2 linked regions of the Lentilactobacillus curieae genome follow. The main gene of each other region encodes a partner of the protein of the gene in region 2 in a complex. Links are inferred from orthologs where the notes say so. Each region holds a gene or a part of one and is shown on either strand. Other genes may lie near its edges. The genes, in order: rpsG and tig.

What was found.
Region 1: the proteins of tig (region 2) and rpsG are in contact, whole or in part, in a crystal structure (PDB 3GTY), measured with the Thermotoga maritima proteins. The link is inferred for Lentilactobacillus curieae from one-to-one orthologs. Residues at the interface, in WP_004081061.1 of Thermotoga maritima: Glu122, Val124, Val129, Leu130, Tyr133, Glu188, Gly259, Ile262, Tyr263, Glu266, Ser270, Glu273, Gln274, Glu277, Arg308, Gln311, Ile312, Ser315, Tyr316, Glu325, Arg329, Arg336, Leu363, Phe366, Trp367, Arg373, Leu377, Arg381, Leu384, Glu387; in WP_004081843.1 of Thermotoga maritima: Lys34, Lys52, Lys55, Glu59, Arg62, Gln63, Glu66, Asn67, Lys69, Val71, Arg95, Ala109, Lys110, Lys111, Gly112, Arg113, Pro114, Glu117, Glu121, Ile124, Ala125, Tyr127, Asn128, Asn129, Thr130, Gly131, Lys135, Asp139, Arg142, Met143.

What each region holds. Positions count from the first base shown.
Region 1 is NZ_CP018906.1:1,359,961-1,371,319, reverse strand. The notes cover bases 8,365-11,355. They hold rpsG (30S ribosomal protein S7), read right to left. Parts: upstream 10,100-11,355; coding sequence 9,629-10,099; downstream 8,365-9,628. Other genes in these bases: PL11_RS10530 (prepilin peptidase), read left to right, coding at 10,811-11,355; rpsL (30S ribosomal protein S12), read right to left, coding at 10,153-10,566; fusA (elongation factor G), read right to left, coding at 8,365-9,542. In the rest of the region: rplF (50S ribosomal protein L6), read right to left, coding at 1-123; rpsH (30S ribosomal protein S8), read right to left, coding at 155-553; PL11_RS06565 (type Z 30S ribosomal protein S14), read right to left, coding at 580-765; rplE (50S ribosomal protein L5), read right to left, coding at 781-1,323; rplX (50S ribosomal protein L24), read right to left, coding at 1,353-1,661; rplN (50S ribosomal protein L14), read right to left, coding at 1,692-2,060; rpsQ (30S ribosomal protein S17), read right to left, coding at 2,121-2,387; rpmC (50S ribosomal protein L29), read right to left, coding at 2,413-2,607; rplP (50S ribosomal protein L16), read right to left, coding at 2,597-3,031; rpsC (30S ribosomal protein S3), read right to left, coding at 3,034-3,699; rplV (50S ribosomal protein L22), read right to left, coding at 3,703-4,059; rpsS (30S ribosomal protein S19), read right to left, coding at 4,076-4,354; rplB (50S ribosomal protein L2), read right to left, coding at 4,398-5,237; rplW (50S ribosomal protein L23), read right to left, coding at 5,264-5,551; rplD (50S ribosomal protein L4), read right to left, coding at 5,551-6,174; rplC (50S ribosomal protein L3), read right to left, coding at 6,195-6,827; and 3 more genes.
Region 2 is NZ_CP018906.1:77,338-88,629, forward strand. What follows is about bases 8,369-11,292. They hold tig (trigger factor), read right to left. Parts: upstream 10,527-11,292; coding sequence 9,210-10,526; downstream 8,369-9,209. Other genes in these bases: clpX (ATP-dependent Clp protease ATP-binding subunit ClpX), read right to left, coding at 8,369-9,059; tuf (elongation factor Tu), read right to left, coding at 10,684-11,292. Outside these bases: excinuclease ABC subunit UvrC, read right to left, coding at 1-1,162; PL11_RS00475 (amino acid ABC transporter ATP-binding protein), read right to left, coding at 1,376-2,125; PL11_RS00480 (ABC transporter substrate-binding protein/permease), read right to left, coding at 2,118-3,587; PL11_RS10300 (SPJ_0845 family protein), read left to right, coding at 3,774-3,950; argH (argininosuccinate lyase), read right to left, coding at 4,013-5,395; PL11_RS00490 (argininosuccinate synthase), read right to left, coding at 5,395-6,684; PL11_RS00495 (nucleoside triphosphate pyrophosphohydrolase family protein), read right to left, coding at 6,865-7,158; yihA (ribosome biogenesis GTP-binding protein YihA/YsxC), read right to left, coding at 7,160-7,741; more of clpX, read right to left, coding at 7,812-8,368. UniProt on the Bacillus subtilis protein: Involved in protein export. Acts as a chaperone by maintaining the newly synthesized protein in an open conformation. Functions as a peptidyl-prolyl cis-trans isomerase.

The sequences.
Region 1 (11,359 bases), 1.3 Mb from region 2 along the record:
AATATCTGATGAAAGTTCACGGGTCAAAGATCCTTTAGAACCCTTAACAGTTACAACGTTTCCTTCAGACTTAATTTCCACACCTTCAGGGATAGTAACAGTTTTATAACCAATACGACTCATTGAAATTACACCTCCTATTTAATGATATTTATTACCAAACGTAAGCTAATACTTCGCCACCGACTTTTTGAGCGCGAGCTTCTTTGTCAGTAACAACTCCGTTTGAAGTAGAAATAATTGCAATTCCAAGTCCGTTAAGAACCTTAGGAACAGCGTCAGCTTTAACGTATGAACGTAAACCTGGCTTTGAAATTCTCTTTAAACCGGTGATAACGCGTTGCTTGTCCTTACCGTATTTCAAGAATACGCGGATTACGCCTTGCTTATCATCTTCAATATATTCAACATCGCGTACAAAACCTTCACGTTTGAGGATTTCAGCGATATCACGTTTAATCTTTGATGCAGGTACTTCAACTGTTTCATGGTAAACCATGTTTGCATTACGAATGCGAGTTAAAAAGTCTGCAATTGGGTCAGTCATAGACATTAACGTACAACCTCCTTTTTAGAATATTACCAACTTGCTTTTTTCATGCCAGGAATTTGTCCCTTGTGGGCAAGTTCACGTACGCATAAACGGCATAAATGGAATTTTTTGTAAACTGAATGAGGTCGTCCGCAACGTTCGCAACGAGTGTAATTCTGAGTTGAGAATTTAGCAGGGCGTTCACTTTTTACAATTAATGATTTTTTAGCCAATGTGAAACCTCCTCATTATTTGGCGAATGGCATACCGAATTGAGTCAACAATTCACGTGATTCTTCATCAGTATTAGCAGTAGTTACAACAACAATGTCCAAACCTCTAACACGGTTAACATTATCGTAGTCAATTTCTGGGAAAATCAATTGTTCTCTAACACCCAAAGTGTAGTTACCACGGCCATCAAAGGCACGGCTACTAACACCATGGAAGTCACGAACACGTGGTAATGAAACATTGATCAACTTATCCAAGAAATCATACATTCTGTCACCACGAAGGGTAACTTTGGCACCGATTGACATTCCTTCACGAAGTCTGAAACCGGCAATTGATTTCTTAGCCTTTGTAACTAAAGGTTTTTGACCTGAGATCAAAGCAAGTTCTGCAACTGCTTCATCCAAGTTCTTAGCGTTAGTAACAGCGTCACCAACACCCATGTTCAAAACAATCTTCTCAATCTTAGGTGCTTGCATAGTTGAAGAATAGTTGAACTTTTCCATCATGTGTGATTTGATTTCGTTATCAAATTTTTCTCGTAAACGACTTGACATTTAAAAGGTATCCTCCTTTCAATTAATAATTAATTGATTGCTTTTTGTGTCTTTTTAGAAAAACGAACTTTTTTTCCATCTTCAACTTTGAAACCAACACGAGTTGGTTCATTTGTTGAAGGGTCAATTAGCATTACGTTAGAAACATGGATAGGTGCTTCAGTATCAACAATTCCACCTTGTGGGTTAGTTGATGAAGCCTTTGAATGTTTCTTGATCATGTTTACGCCTTCGACGATAACACGGTCTTTTGAAGCAATAGTCTTCTTAACTGTTCCTTCTTTACCCTTGTCCTTACCACTAATAACGCGAACTTTGTCACCAGTTTTAATGAACATAACGGCACCTCCTTATATCCTTGGTTGAAATTAAAGTACTTCTGGGGCCAATGAAACGATCTTCATGAAGTTGTGATCACGCAATTCACGAGCAACCGGGCCAAAGATACGAGTACCTTGAGGGCTTTTATCGTCACGAATCAATACAGCAGCATTTTCGTCAAAACGAATGTATGAACCATCATTACGACGAGTAACTGACTTAGTACGGACAACAACAGCTTTAACAACGTCACCCTTTTTGACAACGCCACCTGGTGTTGCTTGTTTAACCGTAGCAACGATGGTGTCACCGATTCCGGCATATCTTCTAGTTGAGCCACCTAAGACCTTAATAGTTAAAATTTCTCTTGCGCCTGAGTTGTCAGCAACTTTTAAACGGCTTTCTTGTTGAATCAAAGGTATATCCTCCCTTCATTTTTTAAGATCAGAATACGATAAAAAATGATAAAAATTAAATTAAATAATAACCGCTTTTTCAACGATGTTTAGAAGACGGAAACGCTTTGTCTTTGACATTGGACGAGTTTCCATGATCCGGACAATATCGTTAACCTTTGCTTCATTGTTTTCATCATGAGCAGTATATTTTTTAGAATACTTAACACGCTTGCCATATACAGGATGTGTCTTGTATGTTTCAACAACAACAGTGATAGTTTTGTCACTCTTAGCAGAAACTACACGTCCTTGGTATACTTTACGCTGGTTGCGTTCTTCAGCCATTAATTAGTTACCTCCTTATCGTATTCTACTTGTTTAGTTCTTGTTGACGAAGTGCTGTCTTGATACGAGCAATGTTCTTACGAACTTGCTTCAGACGAGCAGTGTTTTCAAGTTGGCCAGTGGCCAATTGGAAACGAAGATTGAACAATTCGTCTTTATAATCTTTTTCTTTGTCAATCATTTGAGCAGTGGTTAATTCATTAATTTCATTAGCCTTCATTTGATTCGCCACCTACTTCCTCACGTTTAATAATCTTAGTTCTAACGGGAAGTTTCATTGATGCAAGTCTTAATGCTTCGTTGGCAACTTCCTCTGAAACACCACCGACTTCGAAAAGTACCTTACCACGCTTAACAGGGGCTACCCATCCAGCTGGCGTACCTTTACCATTACCCATACGAACTCCGACACCTTTTTCGGTATATGACTTGTGAGGGAAAATCTTAATCCAAACTTTTCCACCACGCTTCATATAACGGGTCATTGCTATACGAGAGGCTTCGATTTGTCTGTTTGTGATCCATTTTGAATCCAAAGATTGCAAACCATATTCGCCGAAGCTTACTTGCTTACCACCCTTAGCTGCTCCACGGAGCTTGCCACGGTGTTCACGACGATGCTTAACACGTTTTGGTACTAACATGTTTATTTCCCTCCTTTGTCCTCATTCTCGCTGTTCTTTTTTTCTGGAAGAATTTCACCACGGTAAATCCATGTCTTAACACCAATTGCACCGTAAGTTGTGTGAGCTTCTACCCATGCATAGTCAATATCAGCTCTAAGAGTATGCAAAGGAACAGTACCATCAGAATATGTTTCAACACGTGCCATATCCGCACCGTTTAAACGACCTGATGATTGTGTCTTGATACCCTTTGCGCCTGAACGCATTGAACGTTGCATTGCTTGACGCATTGCGCGACGGAAAGCAACACGGCCTTCCAATTGACGAGCAATGTTTTCGCCAACTAATTTAGCATCTAAATCAGGTTTCTTGATTTCGATGATGTTGATGTGAACTCTCTTACCAGTAAGGTTATTAAGTTCTTTACGAAGGTTTTCTACTTCAGATCCACCCTTACCAATAACCATTCCTGGTTTAGCAGTATGAATTGAAACGTTAACCCGGTTTGCAGCACGTTCAATTTCAACAGTTGAAACTGAAGCACTTGCAAGACGCTTTTCAATATATTTACGGATTTGTAGGTCTTCACGCAAGTATGCTGCATATTCTTTATCAGCGTACCATTTAGCTTCCCAGTCGCGAATCACACCTACTCGGAATCCATTAGGATTAATTTTTTGTCCCACGCGTTATCCCTCCTCTTTTTCTGAAACTACGATTGTAATATGACTTGTGCGCTTGTTGATTGGTGAAGCTGAGCCCTTTGCACGTGGACGGAAACGCTTGAGCGTTGGTCCTTCGTTGACAAATGCTTCGCTTACGTACAAGTTCTCACTGTCTAAGTCAAAGTTGTTTTCTGCGTTAGCAACTGCAGATTTTAGTACTTTTGATACTACCGGTGAAGCTCCACGAGGTGTGAAGTCCAAGATAGCTGCTGCTTCTGCAACGTTCTTGCCTCTGATAAGATCAACTACAAGGCGGACCTTACGAGCGGCGATACGAACAGTTTTAGCAGTTGCTGTTGCTGATGTAACTTGTTCAGCCATTAGTTATCCTCCTTGCTTACTTTGTTTTCTTATCGGCATTGCTACCGTGTCCATGGAAAGTACGAGTTGGAACGAACTCACCGAGTTTATGTCCAACCATGTCTTCTTGAACATACACTGGGACGTGTTTACGTCCATCATAAACTGCGAATGTATATCCAATAAAACTTGGGAAAATCGTTGAACGACGTGACCAAGTCTTGATTACTGACTTCTTGTCTTGGTCCTTTTGGGCATCTACTTTCTTAAGTAGGTACTCGTCAGCGAATGGTCCCTTTTTTAAGCTACGACTCATTATGTGACCTCCTCTGTTAACATGTGCTTTTTAATGCGATTTATTACATCTTCGATCCTTTACGACGACGAACGATAAACTTATCTGAACGTGCCTTCTTAGAACGAGTCTTCTTACCAACTGTCTTCTTACCCCATGGTGATAATGGTGATGGAAGACCAACTGGAGCTTTACCTTCACCACCACCATGTGGGTGATCGTTAGGGTTCATTACAGATCCACGAACGTGTGGACGTTGACCCTTGTAACGAGTACGACCAGCTTTACCAACATTAACAAGTTCATGTTCTTCGTTACCTACGGCACCGATAGTAGCGCGGTTAACAGAAAGAATCATACGAACTTCACCAGATGATAATCTAACAAGTGCGTACTTACCGTCACGGCCAAGTAATTGAGCTGAAGTACCAGCAGAACGAACAAGTTGTCCACCCTTACCTGGCTTCAATTCGATATTGTGGATAACTGAACCAACTGGAATGTTTACCAATGGCAAAGTGTTACCAGTCTTAATATCTGCATTTGCACCAGATTCAATTTTATCCCCAACTTTTAAGCCCTTAGGTGCGAGGATGTATGACTTAACACCATCTTCATATACAACAAGAGCAATGTTTGCAGTTCTGTTAGGATCATATTCGATGGCTTTAACAGTAGCTGTAATGTCATCTTTGTTACGTTTGAAATCAATAACACGGTATTGATTCTTGTTACCACCACCACGGTGACGAACAGTCATATGACCGTAGTTGTTACGGCCAGCAGTCTTGCTCTTTGGTTCAAGCAATGACTTTTCAGGCTTTGACTTAGTGATATCACTGTAGTCAAGGCTAGTCATGTTACGTCTACCATTGCTGGTTGGCTTGTATGTCTTAATAGCCAAGATGTTTCCCTCCTAGTTGATTATTTTTATTCTTCGCCGAATAATTGAATTTCTTTTGAATCTTCAGACAATGTAACGATTGCCTTACGACGTTTCTTAGTAAAGCCAACATATCTACCTTGGCGTTTTTGCTTACCCTTAACGTTCATGATGTTTACTCGTGTTACTTTAACATCAAAAATGTCTTCGATAGCTTTTTTCACTTGGGTTTTAGTTGCTCGTAGATCTACGTCGAAAGTGTAGCTCTTATCGTCCATCTTGCTGGTTGATTCTTCAGTAATAACTGGGCGTAAAATGATATCGCGTGATTCCATTATGCGAGCACCTCCTCTACTTGAGAAAGGGCAGCTTTTGTAATAACGACTTTGTCACTGTTGGCAACATCGAGTACGTTAATTCCTTTTGCAAGGACAACCTTAACGTTTTCAAGGTTACGTGCAGATAACATTGCTTTTTCGTTGTCGTCTTCCAAAACTACCAATGTCTTAGTTGAAACTTCCAACTTGTCTAACATTGCTGAGAAGTCTTTAGTCTTTGGTGCGTCATATGCAAGTGCATCAACAACTAAGAACTTGTCATCTGCTACCTTAGTAGATAGAACAGACTTCAATGCTAAACGAGTAACTTTACGTGGTAAATGGTATGCGTATGAACGTGGAGCAGGTCCGAAGACAATTCCACCGCCACGCCATTGTGGTGAACGAATTGATCCTTGACGAGCTCTACCAGTACCCTTTTGACGCCATGGTTTCTTACCACCACCGCGAACAGCTGAACGGTTCTTAACAGCGTGTGTTCCTTGGCGCATTGAAGCACGTTGCATTAAGATTGTGTCAAAAACAACGTTTTCGTTTGGTTCAATACCAAAGATTGAGTCGTTTAATGATACGTTACCGCTTTTACTTCCATCTTGTTTATATAATGCTACATCAGTCATTTATGGTTGCCTCCCTTCTATTATTTTGTACCGCGAGCTGCGGTTTTGATTGTAATGTATGATTTGTTAGCTCCAGGAACGTTACCCTTAACCAAAATCACATTGTTTTCAACATCAGTACGAACGATTTCAAGGTTTTGAATTGTAACTGTCTTGTTACCCATTCTACCTGGTAGTTTCATACCTGCTGCAACACGGTTAATGATTGGTCCCAATGAACCTGGACGACGGTGATAACGAGAACCATGAGTTTCTGGTCCACGACGTTGACCATCTTTATGAATGTTACCTTGGTATCCATGACCCTTAGTAATACCAGTTACATCAACGATGTCTCCTGGTTCAAAGATGTCAGCCTTAACTTCACCTGATAATTCGTAATCTCCTAGCTCAACATCTTTGATTTCTTTAATGAAGCGCTTAGGAGTAGTTTTTGCTTTCTTTGCATGACCTTCTTCTGGCTTGTTTGCAAGCACAGCGCGTTTGTCTGCATAACCCAATTGAATTGCGTCGTAACCGTCAGTTTCTGCAGTTTTAACTTGCATAACAACGTTTGGACTTACTTCAACAACTGTAACGGGAACTAATTCACCATTATCTGTGAATACTTGGGTCATTCCAACTTTCTTTCCTAAGATTCCTTTTGTGGTCATGAGTACACCTCCAATTTAATTGTATTTTTTATAGCTTAATTTCAATGTCCACACCGCTTGGCAAGTCGAGCTTCATTAATGAGTCAACTGTCTTTGGTGTTGGATTAGTAATATCGATTAAACGCTTATGTGTCAAAATTTCAAACTGTTCACGAGCATCCTTAAACTTATGTGGTGAACTCAAAACAGTATAAATTGTGCGTTCAGTAGGTAGTGGAATTGGACCTGAAATAGTAGCTCCAGTTCTTTCTGCCGTAGCAACGATTTTTTCTGCTGATTGATCTAAAATACGATGCTCATATGCCTTTAAGCGAATACGAATCTTTTGTTTTGCCATTGTGTTCCCTCCTTCGTCTATTTTAAAAATATGACTAACTCCGTGAAAATTACCGCCAAACCCATGGCAAAGCATCCGGGTGTGTCGCAACCTTTCACATCAAAGCTATCTTGTATCATTTTTTGAGCATACTTACCCGTAAAAACAATTACCTGAATAGTGTACAAGAAAACCCGTCACATGACAAGGCTTATCCTAGATAAATTTGCATTTGTAATATTTCTGTCATTCTTTACCAAACAAAAAAGACGAGCATAGCTCGTCTTTTAAAAATATTAGTCTTCTGAAGAAGCGTTTCCGCCATTCTTCTTGATAATATCTTCTTGAATGCTCTTTGGAACTGCTTCGTAGTGATCAAATGTCATAGTGAAAGTACCACGACCTTGTGATGCAGAACGTAAAGTAGTTGCGTAACCGAACATTTCTGAAAGTGGAACGAAGGCGTGAATTTCTTCAGAGCCAGCAACTGCTTCCATACCTTCAACACGACCACGACGGGCAGTGATTTGACCCATGATATCACCCATGTACTCTTCTGGCACACGAACTTCAACCTTCATGATTGGTTCAAGAATAACTGGAGCAGCCTTCTTAGCAGCTTCTCTCAATGCGATTGAAGCGGCAACCTTAAATGCGGCTTCACTAGAATCGACATCATGATAACTACCATCGTAAAGCTTGGCTTTCAAGTCAACCAATGGATAACCGGCAAGAACACCGTTATTCAATGCTTCCTTCAAACCTTGTTCTACTGAAGGGATGTATTCACGAGGAACAACACCACCAACGATAGCATCTTCGAATTCGAATCCTTTACCTTCTTCGTTAGGTGTGAATTCAATCCAAACATCACCATATTGACCTTTACCACCAGATTGACGAACAAACTTACCTTGAGCTTGAACGGACTTAGTGAAGGCTTCACGGTATGAAACTTGTGGAGCACCAATAGTGGCTTCAACGTTAAATTCACGTCTCATACGATCAACGATAATGTCCAAATGCAACTCACCCATTCCGGCGATAATAGTTTCACCAGTTTCTGGGTTAGTTTCAGCATGGAATGAAGGATCTTCTTCAGCAAGCTTTTGAAGAGCAACATCCATCTTATCTTGATCAGCTTTTGACTTAGGTTCAACAGCAACCTGGATAACTGGGTCAGGGAATTCCATTGATTCCAAGTGAAGTGGATGATCTGGATCAGTCAAAGAATCACCAGTAGTGGTGTTCTTCAAACCGATAGCAGCAGCGATATCACCTGAGAATACTTCTGGAATTTCTTGACGTTGGTTAGAATGCATTTGTAGCAAACGACCAACACGTTCACGTTTATCCTTAGTAGCGTTAAGAACATATGAACCTGATTCAAGAGTACCTTGATATACACGAATAAATGTCAAACGACCAACAAATGGGTCGGTAGCAACCTTAAATGCTAAAGCAGCAAATGGCTTGTCGTCACCAGCAACTAAATCAACTTGTTCGTCAGTTGAAGGATCAGTGGCACTGTATGGCTTAACATCAAGTGGTGATGGTAAGTAATCAACAACAGCGTCAAGCATCATTTGAACACCTTTGTTCTTGAAAGCTGAACCAGCAAGTACTGGGAATAGTTCCAAGCTCAAAGTACCTTTACGGATTGCAGCTTTGATTTCATCAACTGAGATTTCTTGTCCATCAAGGTATTTTTCCATGATGTCATCATCAATATCAGCTAATTGTTCAAGCATTTGTCCACGACGCTTTTCAGCTTCTTCTTTATATTCATCAGGAATATCAACAGTATCCCATTCTGAACCCAATTCGTCTTCGTCGTAGATATCAGCCTTCATTTCAACAAGGTCAATAACACCTTCGAAGTCGTCTTCGGCACCAATTGGCATTTGAATAGCCAATGCATTAGCTTGCAAACGGTCACGTAGTGATTGAACAGAGAAGTCGAAGTCTGCACCCAACTTATCCATCTTGTTTGCAAATACGATTCTTGGAACATCATAGTCAGATGCTTGACGCCAAACAGTTTCTGTTTGAGGTTCAACACCGGCTTGTGCATCAAGAACAGCTACGGCACCATCAAGAACACGGAGTGAACGTTCAACTTCAATAGTGAAGTCCACGTGTCCTGGGGTATCAATAATGTTAATACGGTGGTTTTTCCAAGCAGCTGTTGTAGCAGCTGAAGTGATAGTAATACCACGTTCTTGTTCTTGGTCCATCCAGTCCATTTGTGAAGCACCATCATGGGTTTCACCAATTTTGTGAATCTTACCGGTATAGTACAAGATACGTTCAGTAGTAGTTGTTTTACCAGCATCGATATGCGCCATGATACCGATGTTACGAGTTTTTTCTAGCGGAAATTCTCGTTTGTTAGCCATTGTGTGACTCCTTTCAAAAAACGTGCTGATTTTACAGGAAAAACGGTCGTTTGACCGTTATCCAAAATTGTAATAATTGTATGTGATTACCAACGGTAATGAGCGAAGGCACGGTTGGCTTCAGCCATCTTGTGAGTGTCTTCACGCTTCTTAACAGCTGCACCAGTATTGTTAGCAGCATCCATGATTTCACGTGCAAGACGTTCAGTCATAGTATGTTCACCACGTAAACGTGCGTAGCTAACAATCCAACGAAGACCCAAAGTAGTACGACGATCTGGGCGAACTTCGATTGGAACTTGGTAGTTTGATCCACCAACACGACGAGCCTTAACTTCAAGTACAGGCATTACGTTCTTCATAGCTTCTTCAAACACTTCAACTGGTTCATTACCAGTTTCTTCTTTAATTAAATCGAATGCAGCATATAAAATTTTTGCTGAAGTTCCTCGCTTACCGTCAAGCATCATACGGTTAATCAAGCGAGTAACCAATTTAGAGTTGTACATTGGATCTGGTAGTACTTCTCTCTTTTGAACATTTCCTTTTCTAGGCATTTCGTTATCCTCCTATTAATAGATAGAACTAAATTGAATTAATCGAATAGATATTATTCTTTAGGCTTCTTTGTACCGTATTTAGAACGACTTTGACGACGATCTTGAACACCGGCAGTATCAAGGGCACCACGAATAACGTGATAACGAACACCAGGTAAATCCTTTACACGGCCACCACGAATAAGAACAACACTATGTTCTTGTAAGTTGTGTCCAATACCTGGAATGTAAGCAGTAACTTCGATCAAGTTTGACAAACGAACACGAGCATACTTCCGCAAAGCAGAGTTAGGCTTCTTTGGTGTCATAGTACCGACACGAGTAGCAACCCCACGTTTTTGAGGAGCAGGTACGTTAACTTGCTTCTTCTTGTATGAGTTGTAAGCATAGTTTAAAGCTGGTGCATTTGATTTAGAACTTCTAGATTTACGTCCTTTACGAACCAATTGGTTAATTGTAGGCATCTAAAAAGTACTCCTTTCGCAAATATCAATATAATATAAGTCCACACATCCAGGCGGTTCTTTTTTTGGTAAAAAAGAATGTGTACCGCCCAACACTTTTTGTCAGAACAGTCAGCATGTCTGATCGATTCAGAAACCTGTTACAAAAAGCACCTTGTCTAATTTATCATGGAGAACAGTTTGTGTCAATATCGAATAATCATATCTTTTTATCGTACTTAACTGATAGGAGGTATCAATTATTATGATTATGTCACTGTTTGCTTTTATTCTCGGAAGCTCCCTCGCGTCGTTTCTATGTGTGGTCGTAACCAGACTCAAGAGGAACGAATCAATTATATTCCCTCAGTCTCATTGTGACAACTGTCAAACAGTATTACACACTTGGGAACTTATTCCAGTACTAAGTTACATAACCCTACGTGGAAAGTGTAGTAATTGCTCGGCTAAAATTCCTAAGATTGGATTCATAGCTGAGATTTCATTAGGCACCCTATTTATTTTAGCAACACACGCAGTCTCTCCTATCAGTGCAGCAATAATTTTCACCTGGCTGACCTTGCTAACTTTAGAAGACCTATCAGATCAACAGTTGTATCAATGGGAGACATTGGGATTTATGATTACGGCAAGTTTCATCAGCCCAAACCCTTTTGTTTTCATCGGATTTATCTGGACCTTATCACTCATTATTACTCGGATTAACTACAGAGAACGTTTTATCGGTAATGCTGATATTGAAATAGTTCTCGCATTTTTCCTCATTGTCGGTAATTTAACCACTCTAATAATT
Region 2 (11,292 bases):
CAAACGCTTCAATTCTATGCCCTGGGGCAATCCCCATCGCGTCAGTCAACTCTTTCATCGCACCCGTGGTCTTTGATTCATCCAATTCCATCAGCCTGAATTTCTCTTCTAAAACCAGTTGAGCATTAGTTCCCGCCATATTCAACAGGTCCCGCTTTTGGCCACGCTGTGGTGTCCTTACGGGGACATCCTCAACTACGTGACTAATCACATCGGTTGGTAGCGTATTCGGCACCAAAATCTCTTTTGGTAATAATTGATTTTTTTGTTGATAAAACTGGGCAATGAAACTGACCATTTCTTCATCAGGATCATTAATAATTGGGAAAAGGCGCTTTTCTCGTTTCATCAGCCTTGATTGCCGAATGAAAAAAATTTGAATCGACAGCCACCCCTTATCCATATAGTAGTTAAAGATGTCTCGAGGTGTATTATCATTACTAATAATCTTTTGCTTTTCAACCGTAATTTCGATGTACTTTATTTGATCACGGATTTCTGCAGCCCGCTCATATTCCATTTTTTCAGCTGCTTGTTGCATCCGCTTAGTTAATAACTTTTTTGCACTGTCCACATTTCCATTTAAGAAGGATTTGATCTTCTTGATTTGCTTATCATACTCTTCTTTTGGAACCTCTTTAAAGCAAGGCCCCAGACACTGCCCCATGTGATAATAAAGGCATGGACGGCCTTGATAACCGTTACAGCGTCTTAGCGGATAAACCTTTTGGAGAAAATTTACAGTTTCATCTGCGGCATACACGTTGGGATAAGGGCCGTAATAATATGCCCCGTCCTTTAGTAGCGTGTTCACAATTTTAATTTGTGGGTCACGTTCATTAGTAATTTTAATGTACGGATAACCGCCATTTCCCTGTTTCAACTTAATGTTGAAATAAGGTCGATGCTTTTGAATCAAAGTTATTTCTAACAAGAAGGCTTCCTTATCCGTAGAAGTCACAATGGTTTCAAAATCTGCAATTTCAGAAACAAGCTTCGCAGTTTTCCCCTCATGACTACTCTTGAAATAAGAGCGGACACGGTTCTTCAAATTCTTCGCTTTCCCGACATAGATAATCTTACCGTTGATGTTTTTCATCAGGTAACATCCCGGCATATCGGGTAATAGCGCTAGCTTATGTTCTAAATACTCACTAGCCAAGTTGTCCACCCCCTTCTAAAAGTCCATTCAAAATTATATCGCGAATATACGTTTGCTTCAATTAATCTGAACCACTCAGATACAGTACCTTGATTAAACAACAAATGGCCGAAAAAAATATAAAAGTAGCCACGATGTGTTAATCCTAAAAACATCGCAGCTACTTTTTTATTTTGGTGATGCTTCCCCCCTCAGAAACAAAGTGAAAGCAAACTACCTAGTTTCAATAATTTTTGAAATGAAGTCCTTTGTCCGTTCATTTTTAGGGTTTTGGAAAATTTCATCCGGCTTGTCTTTCTCCAAAACATAGCCATCTGCCATAAACCAAACTTCGTCTGCAACTTCCTTGGCGAATCCCATTTCATGGGTTACCACCACCATGGTCATCCCCTCCTCAGCGAGTTCCTGCATAACCGCTAAGACTTCACCAACCATTTCTGGATCAAGTGCCGAAGTTGGCTCATCAAACAGCATCACTTCCGGATTCATTGCTAATGCTCTGGCAATCGCAACCCGTTGCTTCTGACCACCTGAAAGACTGTCTGGATATGCATCAGCTTTTTCAGCTAAGCCAACTCGATCAAGCAACTTCATCGCCACTTTGGCAGCCTCTGCATCACTCATCTTTTTAACCCTCACCGGAGCAAGTTTTAGATTATCAAGAACAGTCATGTTGGGGAAGAGGTTAAAGTTTTGAAACACCATTCCCATCTTCTCGCGAACTTGAACTAATTCCGCATCGCTAATTCCCATTAAATTCTGACCGTCAAACTGAACAGTTCCTTTAGTAGGCTTTTCTAATAAATTTAAGCATCTTAGAAAAGTACTCTTTCCAGCTCCGGAGGGGCCAATGATACAGATTACTTGGCCTGATTTAACCGTTCCTTCAATGTCCTTCAAAATAACATTGTCGCCAAATTTCTTTTCTAATCCACTAACTTCAATAACTGATTTATCAAGCATGTTTCATCTTCCCTTCGTAGTAGTTTAGCAATCTAGTCAACGCAAACGTCACAATAAAGTAGATTACCATGGCAACGAAAATTGGCATTACTCCACGGTACGTATCAGCCCTAACAATGTTAGTTTGGTAAATCAAATCGGTTACCCCGATGATAGAAACAATTGAACTTTCCTTAATCAACGAGATGAATTCATTACCGAGGGCAGGCCAGATGTTTTTAAATGCTTGCGGTAAGATAACAAACCTCATTAGATCGGTTTTCGATAGCCCTAAACTAGCTGCTGCTTCGGTTTGCCCCTTTGCGACTGAGTTAATTCCACCACGAATGATTTCAGCAACGTATGCACCACTGTTAAGTGAAACTGCAATAATTCCTGAAAGTAGCGCCGGAATATTGACGATGACACCAATCCCAAAGTAAACAAACATTACTTGGACCATCAACGGGGTTCCCCGAATAAACTCGGTATAACTGATTGAAATTCCCCGTAGAATTTTGGACTTACTGAAACGCATCAGTGCCAAAGCAACCCCTAGAACAACTCCAAACAGTGATGAAACTAATGAAATCAGAACGGTGTACTTAATTCCCTTTACAAAGTATGACCAGTAATGAGTCATCGAAGTGTTGACTGTATTGACTTTCATGTACTTTCCTGCTGACGCCAAATACTTTTCAGTCAAGTTTTGCTTTTTAATTTTGGCAATGGTCTTATTTGTTGCATTGACTAATGAAGTTGATCCTTTCTTCATTGCAATTGCCGCACCAACTTCATTTGTGCTTAGCTTATACCCTGACGGAATCATTGCCATTGTCTTATCGTTCTTCACGTAGGCTTCAGCTGAAGGCTTTTCAATTCCCAATGCATCAATCTTGTGCGTTTTTAGAGCCAAAACCAAATCGGTCGACTTATCCATCCCTTTAACATTAGCACCTGGAATTTTCTTCTTGGCTAAATCATATTGTAATGTTCCGGTTTGAGCACCGATTTTTTGGTTTTTCAGGTCTTTAACACTCTTTATCTTGTTCACATCTGATTTGTTAATCAAAAAACTTTGACCACCGTTGTAATAGATATCAGAAAAATCAACGCTCTGCCGTCTTTCCTTAGTAGGATTAATTCCACCAATAGCCATATCAGCTTTACCAGTTTCAATTGCTACTAGTAGTGAATCAAAATTCATACTCTTGATGACTAGCTTAACGTGCAAATCATCAGCAATCTTCTTAACCACATCCATATCCATCCCAACGATTTTATCCTTGCCCTTATGATTAACTTGAAACTCGTACGGTGGGTAATCAGGACTAGTTACCACAATCAATTCTTTTCGCTGCTTGACTCGATTTAGTGAATCATCCGCAGCGTATGTATTGATACTTAGTAACGCTGTAAAACTAATAATTGCAATCAAACTAAGAATAATTTTGGATAACCATTTAGATTTTAAAATATTCATCAACAAACCCTCTCAAATTTAATAATGACAAGATTACACTTATTTTTGTATTTATGCAACAAATTTTGAAAATTAATTGTTTTTATTCATAATTTTAGCCAACTAATGAATAATGTTATATTTAAGCGCTGTCAGTGACAATAAATCGGATATCTGCTATTATCTTGAATGAAGGAGTGACATGCCATGGGATTAAAAGTTAATCGCCAAGATAACCTTGACGCAATGTTTGGTAAATTTTCCGAACTTGATCTAGATGATAAAAAGCGGGACAAGTTTTTAAAACACGACCGCAAAGATAATAAAAAGCGTAAGAACGAGAAGCGTCCTGAAAAGAAACATCATGACACTGACAACGATTAAATTGCGCAATAAAAAACTGTCAAAGACATTTGTCTTTGACAGTTTTTTATTTCTTCATAATTCTATTCAGAAAGTTCAGCTTTAGCAGCTTTAATCTGCATCCGAACTTGGTCGAATCCAGTTCCACCTAATGAGTGGCGCCTTTCAACCGCAACTTCTGATTTAAGGTCCTCGAATACATCCTCATCGATTTTATCTGATGCTTCTTTTAGCTCAGTAATCGACATGTCTTGCAGATTTTTACCTTCATTGATCCCCTTAAGAACCAATTTACCAACGATTGCATGAGCTTCCCTAAATGGGATTCCCTTTGCTGCAAGGTAATCGGCAAGCTCAGTTGCGTTGGAGAAATCATTTTCAGTTGCAGCTTTCATCCGCTCAACATTAGGCTTTGCCGTTTTGATCATCCCATTAAACACCTTCAAGCAAGGCAAGATAGTTTTGACAGTATCAAAAACGCCTTCCTTATCTTCTTGAAGGTCCTTATTATATGCAAGTGGCAAAGACTTCATAGTGGTCAATAGTCCCATTAAGTTACCATAAACCCGACCAGACTTGCCCCTAATTAATTCATCCATATCTGGATTCTTTTTTTGAGGCATGATCGAACTGCCAGTCGTGTAAGCATCACTGAGTTCAAGATAGTTAAATTCATGTGACACCCACATACTGATTTCTTCACAGAACCTGGTTAAATGCATCATCAAAATTGAAGCATTACTCAAAAATTCAAGAGCAAAGTCTCTGTCTGACACAGCATCAAGCGAATTTAGGTAGATTTTCGAAAAGCCTAGTTCATTTGCTGTGTATTCACGGTCAGTTGGAAAGGTCGTCCCTGCCAATGCAGCGGCACCAATTGGTGAAATATCAGTATGAACATTATTAAACTGAAAACGTTCCTTATCACGTTTAAACATCTGATAATATGCCATCAAATAATGCCCGTACGAAATTGGTTGGGCATGCTGCAAATGAGTATACCCTGACATAATTGTCTCTACATTTTTCTCAGCCATTTCAACCAAAGTAGTCTGCAAAGTAGTAATTTCTTCAATTACTTGTGGCAGGCGATTTCTAACATAAAGGTGAAAGTCTAATGCAACTTGGTCATTCCGAGAGCGTGCCGTATGCAACTTACCGGCAACTGGACCAATTTTTTCGGTCAACAGAGCCTCCATGTTCATGTGGATATCTTCATTTTCAGTCGAAAATTCAAGCTTTCCTTGATGAAGCTCATCTCTGAGTTCTTCCAAGCCAGCCACGATCTTGTCACAATCATCCGCTGGTAAGATTTTTGTATGCTTAAGCATTTTCACGTGGGCAAGCGAACCTTCTAGGTCTTCATCTGCCATCAACTGGTCGAATGAAATTGATGCCCCAAATTCGTCGACCCATGATTCAGCTTGGGCAGTAAATCGACCGCCCCATAACTTTTTAGTGCTCATTATTTCTCTTCTCCTTTTGAAGAGAAACCTCCTGAAACAGTAACCTTTTGCTTTTCGTCATTATGGGTCACTGCGTTCACAAATTCTGCCTGCTTATTCTTTAACTGAACTTGTGAATATACTTGGGTTGGAAGTCCCCACAGTTTGATAAATCCTTTAGCAGCCTCTTGATCAAATGAATCTGAAGAAGTATAGGTTGCTAGGTCCTTATCGTAAAGTGAAGAATCTGATTTACGTCCAAGTACCATTACGTTTCCCTTGAATAGTTGTAACTTAATGATACCATTTACAACTTCTTGGGTCTTATCAATGAATGCTTGCATTGCATCCATCAATGGTGAGAACCAAAGTGCATTATAAATCATTTCACTTAATTGCTTTTCAATAACTGGCTTAAAGTGAGCCAAGTCACGTTCAAACGTTAGGTCTTCTAGTTCCTTATGCGCTTTAAGTAAAACAGTTGCTGCAGGGGCTTCATATACTTCACGAGATTTAATCCCTACCAAACGGTTTTCGATATGATCGATTCTGCCAACTCCGTGTTCACCTGCCACATCATTCAACTTCTCGATGATGTCAGCAAAGCTCATTTTTTTACCATCAAGGGCTACTGGAATTCCCTTTTCAAACGTAATTTCAAGTTCAACCGGCTTATCTGGAGTTTCAGTTAATGGCTTAGTAATTGCAAAAGCATCTTCCGGTGCGCTTTCCCAAGGATCTTCCAAAACACCGGCTTCATTTGCACGACCCCAAATGTTAGCATCGATTGAATATGGTGAATCCAAATCAATTGGAATTGGAATGTTATGTTCCTTTGCATATTCAATTTCTTGCTCACGTGACCAGTGCCAGTCACGAACTGGACTCAACACATCTAGTTGGGGATCAAGTCCATGAATTGCAACTTCAAATCGGACTTGGTCATTTCCCTTACCAGTACAGCCATGGGCGACTGCTTCAGCATGCTCTTGGTGAGCAATTTCGACAAGCTTCTTTGAAATGAGGGGTCGTGAAAGGGCAGAAATTAGTGGGTAGCTTCCTTCATAAAAAGCATTTGCCTTCAAAGCAACTGCTGCATAGTCATCAGCGAATTCATCAAGTGAATCCAAAACATATGCTTTAACTGCGCCGACTTTAAGCGCCTTTGATTTAACAAAGTCTAAATCTTTTCCTTCACCAACGTTGATACAGCACGCAACAACGTCGTATCCTTTATCTTTTAGCCATGCAATGGCAACGGAGGTATCAAGTCCTCCTGAATATGCTAGTACTACTTTCTTTTCTGCCATGAAATATCCCTCTTTCATTTAATTGGTTACAAAAGAGAATAACACCTCTATACAAAAACCGCAAGGAATTTTAATTTTTATTCAAAAATAATTTTAAAATAACCTAAAATATTCATTTCAGTACAGGATTCTTGATTTTTAGGGTATAAAAAAAGGCCTAGATTTCTCTAGACCTGTAATTTAATCATTAATTGCAGATGGATAGCGCTGCTTCAAACGGTTAATGTTATCCGTAGCAACTTCATCGAATGGAATATCAGCCCACTCAGCGATTTGAGAAAGGTACCATAAAACATCGCCCATCTCTTTTACAATCGCATCATGATCCAAATTTTCACTATTAAATGTATATTTGCGAACCAAATCAGCAACTTCACCAGCCTCGCCTGTTAGGCCTAGCGCACAGTTAGTTAAAACTTGTTCCTTACCCATTAAAGTCCGATTTGCAGCTTTTTGATAATCGTTAAAATCCATGTTACAGTCTCCCCTCAATCCAATCCCAAACTTGATCCTTACCCTTTTTACTTACAGATGAAAATAGTACTAATGCATCATCTTGTGACATAGATAGGGTCTTACGAATTAATGACTCTTGCTTATTCCATTTTCCGGGAACGATTTTGTCCATCTTAGTTGCAACTGTGAGAATGTCAATCTCGTAGTATTTTAACCACTCGCGCATTGAAATATCATCATCACTTGGTGCATGTCGGCCATCAACCAACGTGATTACCCCACGTAATTGTTCACGCTGGCTAAGGTAGGTTTCAATCATCTTGCCCCACTTTTCACGACTAGCTTTTGAGGCTTTAGCGTAACCATATCCAGGAACATCAACAAAAAATAGTTGGTCCTCCACGTTATAGAAGTTGAGTGTCTGTGTCTTGCCTGGCTGGCCTGATGTGTGTGCCAAACTTTTCCGGTTGATCAACGTGTTTGTAAGTGATGACTTACCAACATTTGAGCGCCCAACTAGCGCAATTTCCGGATAATTCGTCTTCGGATATTGTTTTTCCTCGACAGCACTAATTGTCAAATCGACATTATGAACGTCCAAAAGTACCCCTCCAATTTGTATGTAAAAAACTGATGCAAACTAATAGTAGTTTACATCAGTTTAGACAAAATTACGATGCTTGTTTTAATACCAACTCTGGTTCTTTGTGGTCTGTCACGGTTTCTGGAGTAATAATTACTTTTTCGATATCGTTTCGGCTTGGAATGTCGAACATAATATCACGCATTACTCCTTCGATAATTGATCTCAAACCACGAGCTCCAGTATTTCTAGAAATTGCTAGTTGAGCCATACTCTTAAGTGCTTCTGGTTGGAATTCAAGTTGAACTCCATCCAATGAAATCAACTTAGTATATTGCTTAACCAAAGCATTTTTGGGTTCAGTCAGAATTCTAACTAAGTCTGCCTCAGTTAATTTATCAAGGGCAGTCAAAATTGGCAGTCGACCAATAAATTCGGGAATCAGTCCGAATTTAAGTAAGTCTTCAGGAATAACTGACTGCATGATGTTATTTGAGTCTAAATCAGGTGCAACATCCAAGTTAGTACCAAAACCAATCGTCTTGTCACCTAAACGGCTCTTAACAATGCCTTCAATCCCATCAAATGCTCCACCAACGATGAATAAAATGTTAGTGGTATCAATTTGAATGAACTCTTGTTGAGGGTGCTTACGACCACCCTGAGGTGGAACGTTAGCAATTGTTCCTTCCAAGATTTTAAGCAAAGCTTGTTGCACACCCTCACCAGAAACGTCACGTGTAATCGAGACATTTTCTGACTTCTTAGCAATTTTGTCAATTTCATCGATATAGATAATTCCCTTTTGGGCACGATCAACATCGTAATCAGCATTTTGCAATAGCTTAAGCAAAATGTTCTCGACATCTTCACCGACGTATCCTGCTTCAGTTAAAGTAGTTGCATCAGCAATTGCAAACGGAACATTAAGAGTCCGTGCAAGGGTTTGTGCAAGGTATGTCTTACCAGACCCAGTCGGTCCAATAATACAAATATTACTCTTTTGAAGTTCTAATTCCTCATCGGGATTCTCAACCATTTCATTGACACGTTTGTAGTGGTTATATACCGCTACGGAAAGCGTCCGTTTAGCGTTATCTTGACCAATTACAAACTCATTTAATTTATCAAGAATTTGTTGTGGAGTAAGAACTTTTAGTAGGTCAGCTGGGGCACTTTCAGGAGCAAGCTCTTCATCAATGATTTGCTTACATAAATCAATACATTCATTACAAATGTACACACCTGGTCCCGCAACGATTTTCTTTACTTGGTCCTGAGACTTGCCACAAAAAGAACAAGTTACAGTCCCGTTAGTTTCTGTATCATCAAACAATATATCCACTCCTCATACTAATCGGAAGCATAGTTACTTATAAACACCAGAAGTAACTTTATCACATACTATATAAAAATCAATCATAAGGTTTAATTAGGAAAAAAAGACCCGTCATAAATAACGGATCTTTTTTGAAGAATCTACTAATTAGTCGTTTTCTTTACTTGAATCTTTAGCTTTTGCGTCTTGCTTTGAAGAATCAACAATCAAATCGATTGCCTTCTTAATAGCAATATCATGTTTCAACATGTCTTCAGTAAGGGCGTTGCGAACAGCGTCTTCCTTCATACCATATTGGTCAGCTAAGTTCTTAACTTCAGCATCAATGTCCTTCTTGTCAGGTTCGATGTCTTCAGCTTCAACGATAGCTTCAAGAACTAAGTTAGTCTTAACACGTCTGTCAGCACCATCAGCAAATTGCTTCTTCAAATCGTCTGGTGAAGTACCAGTCAATTGGAAGTACATTTGTGAGTTGATACCTTGTTGTTGCATACCTGCAAGGTATTGGTCCATTTGACGTTGGATGTCGTCGTCCATCATTGATTGAGGAACGTCCTTGATCTCAGCGTTATCAACAGCTTGGCTGATAGCAGCGTCTTCAATGGCATCACGCGCTTCGTTCTTCTTTTGTTCTTTAAGTTCTTCTTTGATCTTGTCTTTTAATTCATCAAGACTGTCAACGTCTTCGTCAACGTCCTTAGCGAAGTCGTCATCAAGTTTAGGCAATTCCTTAGCTTTAACTTCGTGAATTGTAGTCTTGAAGATAGCTTCTTTACCAGCTAATTCCTTAGCTTGGTAATCTTCAGGGAATGTAACTTTAACGTCTACATCTTCACCGGCTTTATGACCAACTAATTGGTCTTCAAAACCAGGAATGAATGAACCTGAACCTAGTTCAAGTGAGTAGTTGTCAGCCTTACCGCCGTCAAATTGCTTGCCGTCTACTGAACCATCAAAGTCAATGACAACAGTATCGCCATTTTCAGCAGCCTTGTCTTCTTTAAGTACAAGTTCAGCTTGGCTTTCACGACGCTTTTCAAGCTCGGCATCGATATCTTTTTGGTATACACGAGTGTTTTGCTTAGGAACACTAAGTCCTTGGTAGTCACCAAGTTTTACTTCAGGCTTAACGTAAACAGTTGCCTTGATAACCCATGGCTTACCTTTTTCCATTGATTCAACACTAATTTGAGGTTGATCAACTGGTTCGATTTTTGAATCTTTAACAGCACCTTCGTAGGCTTCTGGTAAGAGAATGTTCAAAGCATCTTCATAAAGTGCTTCTTCGCCGTACATTTGGTTAAATACTTGGCGTGGAACCTTTCCTTTACGGAATCCTGGAACGCTGATGCTAGTCTTATTTTTTTTGAATGCTCGATCTAAACCTTTTTCGATCAAGTCAGTACTAATTTCAAAAGTTAATTCTCCGTCATTAGTACCTTTCTTTTCCCATTTTGCAGACATTTTGTTTCCTCCGAGACAAAAGATTATTTGTACAATTTCTCATTGCATAACATTGTTATTTTAACGTATTAACAAGTAAAAGTAAAATCTATTTGAGATTTAAACAAAAAAGCCATGGGAAAAATCCCATGACTTTAAAAATGATGTGAAAATGAAATTAGTCTTTAACTTCACCAACAACACCGGCACCAACAGTATGTCCACCTTCACGAATAGTGAACTTAGTACCTTTTTCAATGGCAACTGGCTTAGTTAATTCAACGTTAAATTCAACGTTATCACCAGGCATAACCATTTCTACGCCGTCTTCCAATTCAATAACACCAGTAACATCAGTGGTATGGAAGTAGAATTGTGGACGATAGTTTGAGAAGAATGGAGTATGACGTCCACCTTCTTCTTTAGTCAAGATATAAACTTGGCCAGAGAATTGTTTGTGGGTTTGGATTGAGCCAGGGGCTGCAAGTACTTGTCCACGAACAACTTGTTCACGGTCAACACCACGAAGAAGTACACCAATGTTATCACCGGCTTGACCTTCGTCAAGTGTCTTACGGAACATTTCAAGACCAGTAACAGTTGACTTAGTTGGTTCGTCATGCAATCCAACGATTTCAACTTCGTCACCAACTTTAACGATACCACGATCAACACGTCCTGATGCAACAGTACCACGACCTGTGATAGTAAATACGTCTTCAACTGGCATTAAGAATGGCTTAGTATCGTCACGTTCTGGAGTTGGGATGTATTCATCAACAACGTC